2 regions of the Streptomyces sp. TLI_55 genome follow, and region 2 is predicted to be linked to the other one. Evidence: riboswitches for the same ligand, from Rfam matches in the RefSeq annotation. Region 2 holds a riboswitch; the other holds the start of a gene.
The links. Region 2 has a riboswitch for ZMP and ZTP ahead of CRP56_RS37820 (bifunctional 5,10-methylenetetrahydrofolate dehydrogenase/5,10-methenyltetrahydrofolate cyclohydrolase). Riboswitches for the same ligand answer to the same signal wherever they lie in the genome.
Positions count from the first base shown of each region.

Region 1: it holds a riboswitch for ZMP and ZTP, as region 2 does, so the genes downstream of both, CRP56_RS26640 (glycine hydroxymethyltransferase) here and CRP56_RS37820 (bifunctional 5,10-methylenetetrahydrofolate dehydrogenase/5,10-methenyltetrahydrofolate cyclohydrolase) in region 2, are expected to answer to the same signal.

Region 1 covers NZ_OAOJ01000001.1:5,755,670-5,761,834, reverse strand. Annotated here, with positions in the region: gene CRP56_RS26655 (RNA polymerase sigma factor) at 1-183, shown strand, start outside; gene CRP56_RS26650 (hypothetical protein) at 170-1,144, shown strand; gene CRP56_RS26645 (hypothetical protein) at 1,301-1,981, shown strand; gene CRP56_RS26640 (glycine hydroxymethyltransferase) at 2,069-3,520, opposite strand; ZMP/ZTP riboswitch at 3,565-3,654, opposite strand; gene rocD (ornithine--oxo-acid transaminase) at 3,746-4,948, shown strand; gene CRP56_RS26630 (methyltransferase domain-containing protein) at 4,953-5,768, opposite strand; gene CRP56_RS26625 (glutathionylspermidine synthase family protein) at 5,813-6,165, opposite strand, start outside.
Region 2 covers NZ_OAOJ01000001.1:8,256,597-8,262,761, reverse strand. Annotated here, with positions in the region: gene CRP56_RS37845 (IucA/IucC family protein) at 1-392, shown strand, start outside; gene CRP56_RS37840 (type III PLP-dependent enzyme) at 389-1,591, shown strand; gene CRP56_RS37835 (aldehyde dehydrogenase family protein) at 1,588-3,048, opposite strand; gene CRP56_RS37830 (hypothetical protein) at 3,234-3,524, opposite strand; gene CRP56_RS37825 (nuclear transport factor 2 family protein) at 3,694-4,047, shown strand; ZMP/ZTP riboswitch at 4,276-4,359, shown strand; gene CRP56_RS37820 (bifunctional 5,10-methylenetetrahydrofolate dehydrogenase/5,10-methenyltetrahydrofolate cyclohydrolase) at 4,382-5,230, shown strand; gene CRP56_RS37815 (CU044_5270 family protein) at 5,232-6,125, opposite strand; gene CRP56_RS37810 (RNA polymerase sigma factor) at 6,118-6,165, opposite strand, start outside.

The DNA.
Region 1 (6,165 bases), 2.5 Mb from region 2:
AGCGAGGAGCATCGCCTGGTCGTTACGTACCGCTATCTGCTGGACATGGACGAGTCCGAGACGGCCCAGGCCCTGGGCTGGCCCCGGGGGACGGTGAAGTCCCGGCTCAACCGCGCGCTGCGGAAACTGGGCCGACTGCTGCCGGACGCCGAGCTCCGGGAAGGGGGTGATGAGCGTGGGTGAGGGACGGAAGGGCTACGGCGGTGAGGGCGGCCGTGGTCCCGGGGGCGCCGGTGGCCGGGGGCCGCGTGGGCGTGGCCGCGGTAGGGAGCGCGAGGTGCACCCTTCCCGGCTGCCGGAGGAGTTGCGGGCGCTCGGGCGGTCGCTGGAAGCTGCCGACGGGGCGGAGGGTTCCCTCGGTTCCGAGACGATGGTCGAGCGGGTGCTGGGTCAGATACTGGCCGAGCAGTTGCCGGCCCCGGCGCCCGAGCCTCGCGGCCCCCGGGAGCGACTGCGGGCCGTCCGGCACTGGACGCGGGTGCGGTGGCGCTCGCTGACCGCGACGCTGTGCGGCGTGCTCGCGGTGCTCGCGCTCACCCCGCCCGTGCGGGCCGCGGTCTACGACTGGTTCGACTTCGGGGGGGTCGAGGTGCGCTACGACCCGTCGGCGCGCCCCTCCCCCGGGGCCGAGGTGCCCGGCTGCGGTCGGTCGGTGCCGTGGGCGCAGGCCGTGCGGCGGGCCGGGTTCGAGCCGCTGGTGCCGGACGCGCTTGGCGCCCCGGACGCCGTGTCGGTGGCGGGTGGGCCGCAGGGACGGTTCGTGGTCAGTCTCTGCTGGCGCGAGAGCGGAGGGACGGTTCGGGTCGACGAGTTCGCGGCGGGGCTGGATCTGACCTTCGCGAAGACCGGGCGCGAGAAGCCGGAGTGGATCTCGCTGGGCGGCTCCGCAGTCGCCGGTTCGCATGACACGGCGCTGTGGTTCCCCCGTCCCCACCTGCTGAGCTTCTGGCTGCTGGACGCGGACGGGGGCCGCTACACGCGGGAGGAGCGGACCGCCGGGCCGACCTTGCTGTGGAGCCGTCCGGCGGGCTCGGCGGAGGTGACGCTGCGGCTGGAGGGGGTGGCGTCGAAGGCCCGGGCGCTGGACATCGCGAAGTCGGTGAGGAGCCCGGTCGCGGAGTCTTCGGGGACTTCCTCGGATTGATGCGAGCGGGGTGGGAACCTCGGCGGGCCGAGCGGTGTACCAGAAGTGACACACGGCTCGCGGGAACGGGCGGGCCGTCCGGCATCGGCAGGTTGGGGGCTCGGGATGCACAGGCAGGGAAGCGATCGGCGGGGTGGCTGTCGTCGGCTGACGGCGGTGGCAGGGGTGTCGGCGGCGGCTCTCGGGCTCGCCCTCGGGAGTGCGGGACCGGCGGCGGCCGGCGGTCCGACCAGTGTGCTGATCGTCTCGCCGGAGAGCGCGGAGACGGCATCGCTGTACTACTCCGACCGGGAGTACGGCACGCTGGAGCGGCTGCTGGGAGAGCCGGGCGCGGGCTCGGCGGACAAGCCGCCCGAGGCCGACCTGATGGCCGGCCCGCAGATCAACGTGACATGGATGGTGCACGACGTGTCGCCGTGGCGGGTCGACCGGGTCTACCCGGTGGCGGACTCGCAGGCGGTCTGGATCCACACGGCGGCGAACGTGGACGAGTCGACGAACGGCACCTGGCACCGCGCCCAGCAGCCCAAGGTGCTCCGCGACCTCCTGAAGGACCTGGGCATGATGGGCAAGGCTTTCTACGGCGACTCCGCCGTTGAGTACCCGCCGCCCTGGGACCAGTCCGGCATGGACGCGGCAGCGACGCCGAGCCCGGATCCGACGCTCGCCGCAGCCGCTGCGCGATCGTCACGGCCGGGTGACGCCACCGACTGGTGGTGGGCCCTGCCAGGGCTCGCGGTCGGGGCGGGCGGGACGCTGCTGATACGCCGCGCGGCGGCCCGGCAGAAGGCCGGACCGCCGCGGGAGGAACCACGTCAGGAGCTCATCGATCTGTGATCGACCTCTGAGCGGCTTCTGATCGACTTCTGATCGCTCGACGATCTTCGTGAGTCGCCGTTCCTTGACAACTCAACAGGGCGTTTGTCAGCCCAGGTCGATCTCCGGGTACAGCGGGAAGCCCGCCACCAGGTCGGTCGCGCGGTGCGAGATCTCGTCGGCGACCTTGGCGTCCAGGACGTGCGCGGCCTTGGAGGGCGCGCCCGACTTGGTGGTGCCCGGCTCGGTGGCGGTGAGGACGCGGTCGATGAGACCGGCGACCTCGTCCATCTCGGCGGTGCCCAGGCCGCGGGTGGTCAGGGCGGGGGTGCCGATGCGGATGCCGGAGGTGTACCAGGCGCCGTTGGGGTCGGAGGGGATCGCGTTGCGGTTGGTGACGATGCCGGAGTCGAGGAGCGCGGCCTCGGCCTGGCGGCCGGTGAGGCCGTAGGAGGTGGCGACGTCGATCAGGTTGAGGTGGTTGTCGGTGCCGCCGGTCACCAGGGTCGCGCCGCGGCGCATCAGGCCTTCCGCGAGGGCCCGGGAGTTGTCGACGATGCGCTGGGCGTAGTCCTGGAAGGCGGGCTGTCGGGCCTCCGCCAGCGCGACCGCCTTCGCGGCCATGACGTGCGGGAGCGGGCCGCCGAGGACCATCGGGCAGCCGCGGTCGACCTGGTCCTTGAGGGAGTCGTCGCACAGGACCATGCCGCCGCGCGGGCCGCGCAGGGACTTGTGGGTGGTGGTGGTGACGATCTGGGCGTGCGGGACCGGGTCGAAGTCGCCGGTCAGCACCTTGCCCGCGACTAGACCGGCGAAGTGCGCCATGTCCACCATCAGGGTCGCCCCGACCTCGTCGGCGATCTCGCGCATGATGCGGAAGTTCACCAGCCGGGGGTAGGCGGAGTAGCCGGCGACGATGATGAGCGGCTTGAAGTCACGGGCGGACGCCCGCAGCGCCTCGTAGTCGATCAGGCCGGTCGCCGGGTCGGTGCCGTAGGAGCGCTGGTCGAACATCTTGCCGGAGATGTTGGGGCGGAAGCCGTGGGTGAGGTGGCCGCCGGCGTCCAGGGACATGCCGAGCATGCGCTGGTTGCCGAAGGCCTGGCGGAGCTCCGCCCAGTCGGCGTCGGTGAGGTCGTTGACCTGGCGGGCGCCGGTCTTCTCCAGGAACGGGACCTCGACGCGGTCGGCGAGGACGGACCAGAAGGCGACGAGGTTGGCGTCGATGCCGGAGTGCGGCTGGACGTAGGCGTGGCGGGCGCCGAAGAGTTCCTTGGCGTGCTCGGCGGCGAGGGACTCGACGGTGTCGACGTTGCGACAGCCGGCGTAGAAGCGGCGGCCGATGGTGCCCTCGGCGTACTTGTCGCTGAACCAGTTGCCCATGGCCAGGAGGGTGGCCGGGGAGGCGTAGTTCTCGGAGGCGATCAGCTTGAGCATCTCGCGCTGGTCGTGGACCTCCTGGCCGATGGCGTCGGCGACGCGCGGCTCGACCGCGCGGATCACATCGAGGGCGGCGCGAAAGGCGGTGGACTCGCTGGACAGGGGCTGCTGCTCTGACATGTCGTCGGCCTCCGGATGGCGTGGCGGGTTGCGGTCACGATTCACGGTTCGGCCCAGGCGCACGGCACTCGGTCACTCACAGGCCGCTCCCCGATGGTCCGTCCCATCCCAGCGCGCCAGTCACGGCCCGCTGGTCAGCCTACCGGGCGCGTCGTACACCGGAGGTGCCGCGTCCACCATGCGAGCGACGATGGAAGGGGGCCGTCCTCACCCTTGGGAGTGCCCGTGAACGCCACGGAGAAGCTCATCGCCTCGGCCGAAGCCCACACCGCGCACACCTATCACCCGCTGCCCGTGGTCGTGGCCACGGCGGACGGGGCGTGGCTGACGGATGTGGAGGGGAGGCGGTATCTGGATCTGCTGGCCGGTTATTCGGCGCTCAACTTCGGCCATCGCAACCGGCGGCTCGTCGATGCGGCGAAGGCTCAGCTGGAGCGGGTGACGTTGACGAGCCGGGCCTTCCATCACGACCGGTTCGCCGCGTTCTGCTCCGAGCTGGCCGAGCTGTGCGGGATGGAGCTGGTGCTGCCGATGAACACCGGCGCGGAGGCGGTGGAGACGGCGGTGAAGACCGCTCGGAAGTGGGGGTACCGGGTCAAGGGCGTGCCCGCGGAGATGGCGAAGATCGTGGTGGCGGGGAACAACTTCCACGGCCGCACCACCACGCTGATCAGCTTCTCCACCGATCCCGAGGCGCGGGCGGACTACGGTCCGTACACTCCCGGCTTCGAGATCGTGCCGTTCGGTGATCTGACGGCGATGCGCGCGGCGGTCACGGAGAACACGGTGGCCGTGCTGCTGGAGCCGATCCAGGGCGAGGCGGGGGTCCTGGTTCCGCCGGCCGGCTACCTCCCCGCGGTCCGGGAGCTGACCCGCGAGCGGAACGTGCTGTTCGTCGCGGACGAGATCCAGTCGGGCCTGGGCCGGACCGGCCGGACGTTCGGCTGCGAGCACGAGAACGTGGTCCCGGACATGTACGTCCTCGGCAAGGCGCTGGGCGGCGGGGTCGTACCGGTCTCGGCGGTGGTGTCGAGCGCGGAGGTCCTGGGGGTCTTCCGGCCCGGCGAACACGGTTCGACGTTCGGCGGCAACCCCCTGGCCTGCGCGGTCGCGCTGGAGGTGATCGCCATGCTGCGGACAGGCGAGTACCAGGCACGCGCCGCCGAACTGGGCGCCCATCTCCACCGCGAACTACGGGAGTTGACCGCCACCGGCGGCGCGACAGCGGTACGTGGCCGGGGCCTGTGGGCGGGTGTGGACATCGCCCCAGCCCACGGGACGGGCCGGGAGATCTCCGAGAAGCTGATGCACCGGGGCGTACTCGTCAAGGACACCCACGGCCCGACGATCCGCATCGCCCCGCCGCTGATGATCGGCGAGGAGGATCTGGACTGGGGGTTGGCTCAGCTGGCGGCGGTGCTCTCCTAGGCGGTCACGCCGGCTTTCGGCCCCAGGTGATCGTCATGTAGTTGGGGAGGTAGGTGGTGCCGTGGCTCTTCGTCAGGGTGATGACGTCCTCGATGTCCATGTCGCTCACCTCCCCGGTGGCGAGGAGGCGGGGGCGCAGTGAGCGGAGGGTGAGGGGGAGGAAGGCCGCATCGCCGCCGGTGAGGACCGGTGCGTGGACCTGGGCGCGGACCTCGGTCAGGCCTGCGTCCGTCAGCGCCTGGGGCAGGCGGGGACCAGTGCCGCGGTCCACGCCGGTGGCGCCGAAGGCGGCGCGGAGGGCGCGGCCGAGGCGTTCGGCCGGCTCGGTGTAGCCGGGCGGGAAGTACAGGTCGACGGCCGGGGCCGTCGGACCGTCGATGTCGAAGTCCTCGACGACCACCCAGCCGCCGGGGCGGGTCGCCGCGGCCAGCCGGCGCAGCGCCTTGTCGCGGTCGGGGAGGTGCTCGATCACGGCCCGCGCGTGGACGAGGTCGAAGGAGGCCTCGGGGAGGTCGTCCCTCAGGAGGTCGTGGGTGCGGATCTCCAGGTTGGACAGGCCGTGGGAATGGGCGAAGCGGGTGTCGACGTCGGTGGCGAGGACGCGCCCGGCGGCGCCGACCTGCTTGGCCAGCCAGCGCGCGATGCTGCCGGCGCCGCAGCCCACCTCCAGACAGTGCCAGCCGTCGACGACTCCGAGCTCGGTCAGGCGGTGGCGGCTCTGGCTGTCGTAGATCTCCTCCAACGCCAGCAGCCGCCCGTGTTCCCGCTCCCAGGACGTGTCGAAGACGTATTCGCTCTCCATCGTGGCCGTGTTGCCCACCGCTCGCCCCTCTCCGTTGGTCGTGGGCCGAACATTGTGTCGCGTCAGAGGATCACGTGCGGCAGAAAGCGCGCGTATTCGTCGGTCACCAGTCCGGCCGACTCGCGGATGCCGAGGCCCGCCGACTCGTCGTCGACGACCCAGGCGCCCAGGACGACACGGTTGCCGTCGAAGTCGGGCAGCGGCGCCAACTCCTGGTAGCAGCAGGCCTCTTCGCGCAGTACAGGGGCCGTGTCCGTGGTGTCCGGGGCGTGCAGGGTGACGCCGGCGCCCTCGCGGCCGAGCAGTGGTTTGGCCACGTAGCCCGTCGTCGTCGCCAGCTCCCGCGGCCCGTCGAGGTAGGCGGGCAGGAGGTTCGGATGGCCGGGGTAGAGCTCCCAGAGAATGGCCAGAAGTG
Region 2 (6,165 bases):
AGGGCACCAAGCTGGTCCCCGAGCACCACGCCGACACCCTGGCCGCGCTGCCGCCCGAGGTCGCGGCGCCGATGACGTACGACGCGCGGCGCGGCTGGGACCGGGTCGTCTACTGCCTGCTGGTCAACCATGTGGCCGAGCTGCTCGCCGCCCTCGCCGACCTGCACCCGCAGGCGGAGGCCGCGCTGTGGAACCGTGTGCGGGCGACGCTCCAGGCCTACGCGGACCGCCACGGCTGCCCGCCCCGCCTGGCCGCCCTCCTCGCCGGCGTCCCGCTGCCCGCGAAGGCCAACCTGCTCACCCGCTGGGAGCGCAAGGCCGACCGCGAGGCCGGATACGTCCGCCTGCCGTCCCCGCTCGCCGAGGACATCCTGACCGGGAGCACCCGATGACAACGACCCGGACGGTCCACGACCACGTCCGATCCCTGCCCGCCGAGGAACTCCCCGCCTACGTCTACGACTTGGCGGCCCTCCGCACCCATGCCGCGACCGTCCGGGACGCGCTCCCCGAACGCGTGGAGCTCTACTACGCGGCCAAGGCCAACCCCGAGCCGAAGATCCTCGCCGCGCTCGGTCCGTACGTCGACGGCTACGAGGTCTCCTCGGGCGGCGAACTCGCCCATGTCGCCAAGACCGTGCCCGACCGCCCGCTCGCCTTCGGCGGGCCCGGCAAGACGCCGGACGAGGTGACGGCGGCGCTGGAACAGGGAGTTGACCGCTTCCACGTCGAGAGCGCCTACGAGCTGCGGATGCTGGCCGAGCTGGCACGGAGCAGCGGACGGCGGGTCGCGGTGCTGCCGCGCGTCAACCTGCCCCTCTCGGAGGGCTCGTTGGCAAGCAGCTCGCTGGCGATGGGCGGGCGTCCCACCCCGTTCGGCATGGACCCCGCCCAGGCCGCCGACGTCGTGCGCACGCTCGCCGACGACACCTACCCGCACCTCGAACTCCGAGGCGTCCACGCCCACTTGGCGAGCGGTCTGGAGGCGCCCGAGCTTCTCGCGGCGGCCGAGGCGGTGGTCGCCTGGGCCACCGGCCTCGGTGTCCCGCTCGCCGAGGTCAACGTCGGCGGCGGCATGCACGTCGACTACACCGCCCCCGAGCGCCGCTTCGACTGGACGGCCTACGGCAGCGGGCTCGCCCGACTCACCGAGGCGCACCCGGAGTTGACGCTGCGGATCGAGCCGGGCCGGGCACTGACGGCGTACTGCGGCTGGTACGCCACCGAGGTGCTGGACGTGAAGCGCAGTCACGGCGAGGAGTTCGCCGTGGTCCGGGGCGGCACCCACCACCTGCGGACCCCGGCGACGAAGGGACACGACCAGCCCTGCTCGGTCCTCCCGGTCGAGGCGTGGCCGCATCCCTGGCCGCGCCCCGCCGTCGAGGGCGAACACGTCACGCTGGCGGGGCAGTTGTGCACACCGAAGGACACCCTCGCGCGTCGCGTGCCCGCCGCCGGGCTGCGGGCCGGTGACCGGGTGCTGTTCGCGCTGGCGGGTGCCTACGCCTGGAACATCTCCCACCACGACTTCCTGATGCACCCGCGGCCCGGCTTCCACTTCCTGGATGCCGGGCCGGGGCAGGACCGCTAGAAGGGGTAGTGCGCCTGCTGGGTGGCGATGGTCACCCAGCGGGTGTTGGAGAAGGCCTCGATGCCCCAGCGGCCACCGAAGCGGCCGTACCCGGAGGCCTTGAAGCCGCCGAAGGGGGCCTGCGGCTCGTCGGCCACCGACTGGTCGTTGATGTGCACGATGCCGGTGCGGATCCGACGTGCGACGGCGAGGCCGTGGGTGGCGTTCTCGGTGATGATGCCGCAGGTCAGGCCGTTGTCGGTGTCGTTGGCGATGGCCACCGCGGTGGCGTCGTCGGCGAACGTCTCCACCACGCACACCGGCCCGAACGCCTCCGCGTGATAGAGCTCGGCGTCCTTCGGCACGTCGGTGAGCACGGTCGCCGGGTGGACCGCGCCGTCCGGCTTGCCGCCGCCGGTGAGGACCTTGGCGCCCTTGGCGACCGCGTCCTCGACCAGCCCCGCCACGCGCTGCGCGGCGGAGGCGGCGACCAGCGGACCGACCACGGTGTGCGGGTCGGAGGGGTCGCCGGACGGGAGGGAGGCGGCCTTGGCGGCGAACTTCCGCGTGAACTCATCGGCGAGGGATTCGTGGACGAGGATGCGGTCGCCGGACATGCAGATCTGCCCGGCGTTCATGAACACGCTGAAGGTGACGGCGTCGACGGCGTAGTCCACGTCCGCGTCGGACAGTACGATCACCGCGTTCTTGCCACCCAACTCCAGGACGGCGGGCTTGAGATGACGTGCCGCGTGCTCGCCGATGATGCGGCCCACGTTGGTGGAGCCGGTGAAGTTCACGGCCCGGACCCGCTCGTCGGCTATGAGGGCCTCGGCGATCTCGGCGGCGTCCGCCCGGTCGTTGGTGATCACGTTCAGCACGCCGTCCGGCAGCCCGGCCTCGCGCAGCACGTCGGCCACGAACAGGCCGCAGGCCAGCGGCGCGTCCTCGCTCGCCTTGACCACGACCGTGTTGCCCGCGGCCAGCGGCGCCGCGACCGCCCGTACACCGAGGATGACCGGAGCGTTCCACGGCGCGAACGCGGCGACCACGCCCACCGGTTCGCGCACCGCGAGGCCGAGGGCGCCCTGCTCCTGTGCGGTGAGCACCTCGCCGCGCGGGGCCGTCACGGCGGCCGCCGACTCGCGCAGCATGTTGGCGGCGAGCGCCACGTTGAAGTACGCCCACGGCCGGGTGCCGCCGGCCTCGCCCGCCATGAGTTCGGCGACCTGGTCGCCCTTGCTCTCCAGCAGGTCGGCCGCCTTCAGCAGGATCGCGCGCCGGGCGAAGGGGGCCAGCGCCGCCCACTCCTCGAACGCCGCGTCGGCCGCGTCCACGGCCCGCCGTACGTCCTCGGGGCCCGCCGCCGCGACGGTCGCGTACACCTCCCCGGTGTAGGGGTTGAGGTCCTCGGCCGTCCGGCCGGAGGCGGCGGGCACGTCCTTGCCGCCGATGAGGAGTTCGCGGGTGATGGGCATGATGCGGACCTCTTCGTTCGCCACGACAATGTGTGCACTGCGAGAAATCGTTCGCCAAGTGAAGCAAGATTCACTTGCTACGCGCATGCTCCGCGCGGCTCCGGGCAATGTCAAGGGCCGCCCGGTTTGCCCGGACGGCCCTTGGTGTGGACGTGCGCGTACGACTCCGTACGCGGATCAGACGACTACTGGATGGCCGGCAGCAGCCCGGTGACGGGGGCGGCCAGGTCGGTCACCTGGCTCAGCTGGTTCAGGTCGTTGACGCGGTTGAGCTGGGCCAGCTGCTCGGACGGGCGCGGGATCTCGGCCTTGCGCTCCGCGGGGAGGTCGCTCACGGTCAGCGAGTCGAGCGTGGCCATCGGGCTGAGCCTGGCGGTGTCGGCGTCCGCGGGGGCCGCGCTCGCCATCGGGGCGGCGAGGCCGGTGACACCGGCGGCGAGACCGACGACGGCGACGATACGTCGAGTGGAGATCATGTTGTCTGCAACGGCGCCACGCCGGGCGTGGACACGGGTGCGGGGCGCCTCTCACCCGTCAGGCGCAGTACCGCCCCTGCGCTTGCCGAGACCGGCGGGGCGGAGGAGTCTCGAAGGTGAGACCCAGGCGGCCCCTCCCCTCGGGCCGCGGGCCTCACAGGAGGTCATCATGGGCGCGTTCAGCACGGAGACATTGCGTCAGGGCATCGAGGGAGACAAGGCCGCGAATCTGCTGTCGCTCTACGCGGACGACGCGGAGCTGCGCATCGTGGACCGCAACACCCAGCCCAGCAGTCCAAGGGTCCTGCACGGCCGGAGCGAGATAGGCGAGCTTCTGGAGGACGTCTACAGCCGCGACATCAAGGCGCACAAGCTGGAGAAGTGCATCATGCAGGGCGATCAGGTCGCGTACACCGAGTCCTGCGAGTACGCGGACGGGGTCCGGGTCTTCGCCGAATCCATGATCACGCTGCGCGACGGCAAGATCGCCGAACAGATCATGCTCCAGGCATGGGACGAGTAGGGAGAAGTCTGCCGAAGGTCCAGATCACGTCCAGGGTGACCTGGACCTTCTCGGCGCGTGCGGGCCTCGGCCGATCGTTCCCGGTGCGCTCCCGCCGCACCCTGCCGGCCTCGGCGGCAGCCCGCTTGGTGTCCGCCGCACTGATGCGGTCGGCGCTACGACGCACACGGCACCGCGCGCTGCCTCCGACCCCGCACGGCCTGCGCAGGCGGCGCCGGGGTTAGTCTGGGGGCGGGCCGTGACTGGCGCTGAGGTGGAGCACCACCGGGGAGCGGCCCGTACGACGTGAAGCCGTGCGCCTGGGCGAACCCTACTGTCAGCCCAGGAGTGGATCATGGCCCAGGCACGTCTCATGGACGGCACCGCGCTCGCCCGACGCATCGTCGAGGACACCGCTCAGCGCGCCGCCGACCTCACCGCACGCACCGGCACGACGCCCTGTCTCGCGACCTTCCTGGTCGGCGCGGACCCCGCCTCCGTGACGTACGTCCGCATGAAGCAGAACCGTTCCCGCAAGGCCGGGATCGCCTCCCGGCACGTGGAGCTGCCCGCGGCGACCACCACCGAGGAACTGGTGAACACGCTCCAGGAGCTCTCCGCCGACCCCGCCGTGCACGGCATCCTGCTCCAGCACCCCATGGGCGCCCACATCGACGAGCGCGCCGCGTTCGAGGCGATCGCCCCCGAGAAGGACGTCGACGGCGTCACGTTCGCCTCGTTCGCGACGATGAGCTTCGGCCTGCCGGGCTTCGTGTCCTGCACCCCCGGCGGCATCATGCGGCTGCTCGACGCGTACGACGTCGACCCGTCCGGCAAGCGGGCCGTGGTCGTCGGCCGCAGCGCGATCCTCGGCAAGCCCGCCGGCATGCTGCTGCTCGCCCGGGACGCGACGGTGACGTACTGCCACTCCCGTACGACGGACCTGTCGGCGGTCGTCCGGGAGGCGGACATCGTGGTCGCCGCCGTGGGCCGGCCGCAGCTCATCAAGGGCCAGGACATCAAGCCCGGCGCGGTCGTGATCGACGCCGGCTACAACCCGGGCAACATCGGCGACGTCGACTTCGACTCCGCCGTGGAGCGGGCCTCGCTCATCACCCCGGTGCCGGGCGGCGTCGGTCCGATGACGATCGCGACGCTGCTGGAGCAGACGGTGGACGCGGCCGGCCGGCAGCTCGGGGCGTGAGTCAGCGCGTCCAGGCGCTGTAGTCCATGACGTCACCGGCCTTCACGCCGTACTCGGGCTCCGCCTTCGTGAAGGTGGTCTCCAGGCCGAGTACGGCGCCGGTGGCCGGATCCATGATCAGCATCTTGCGGGTGCCGGACTCCTCGTACACGTACGCCTGTCCGCGCCGCCCCAGCCGGTCCGTCACCTGCCCGACGGGCTTCAACCCGTCGGTGTCCGCGAGGAGTTGGGCGAGCGCCGCCGACTCGCGGGCGCCGAAGTGCCAGGTGTCGAGAACGTAGTCGACGGCGTTCAGGAGCTCGCCCGTGGTGAGCGGCGTCTTGCTGTACGCGGCCTCCTGGAGGTAGGCGCGCAGCCGGGCCACGTCGTGCGGGGGGGGCGACTGCGGCGGGGCGTCGCTCCAACTGGGCGGGTACGTCCGGGTGGTGCGGTCGTGGCCGTCGTCGACGGTCTCCGTGTGGCTGTCGTCGGCGTTCCAGCGGACGATGCGCTCCTCCGGGTAGGTGATCGGCGGCTTGTCGTCACTCATGCCGAGGCTCCAGGTGCGCACGTGGGTGCCCTTGCGGAGCCCGGCCGCCGCACTGTCCACCGCCCGCGCCCGCTCGGCCAGGGTCTCCAGGGGTACGGGGGTGGAGCCGGCCCGCACCACCAGCGGGCGGGGCGCGGCGGCCGCCGGAGCGGTGGTCTGGCCGGTGAACAGCAGCGCCGACACGAGCGCGGTGACGACTCCGGTGGCCGCCAGCCCCCAGTACAGCCGGGGGCGGCGGGCGGTCCGCTGCCGCATCAGCGCGTCGAGCCGGCGCTCGGCGTGGTGGTCGAGGGGGCCGTCGCCGTAGTGGGGGCCGTCGGTGGGCACCGGGTTGGCGCGGCGCAGGAGGTCGAGTTCGTCAGCCATGGCCGTATTCCTTCGCGGGGATCGCGGGGCTCTCGGAGGT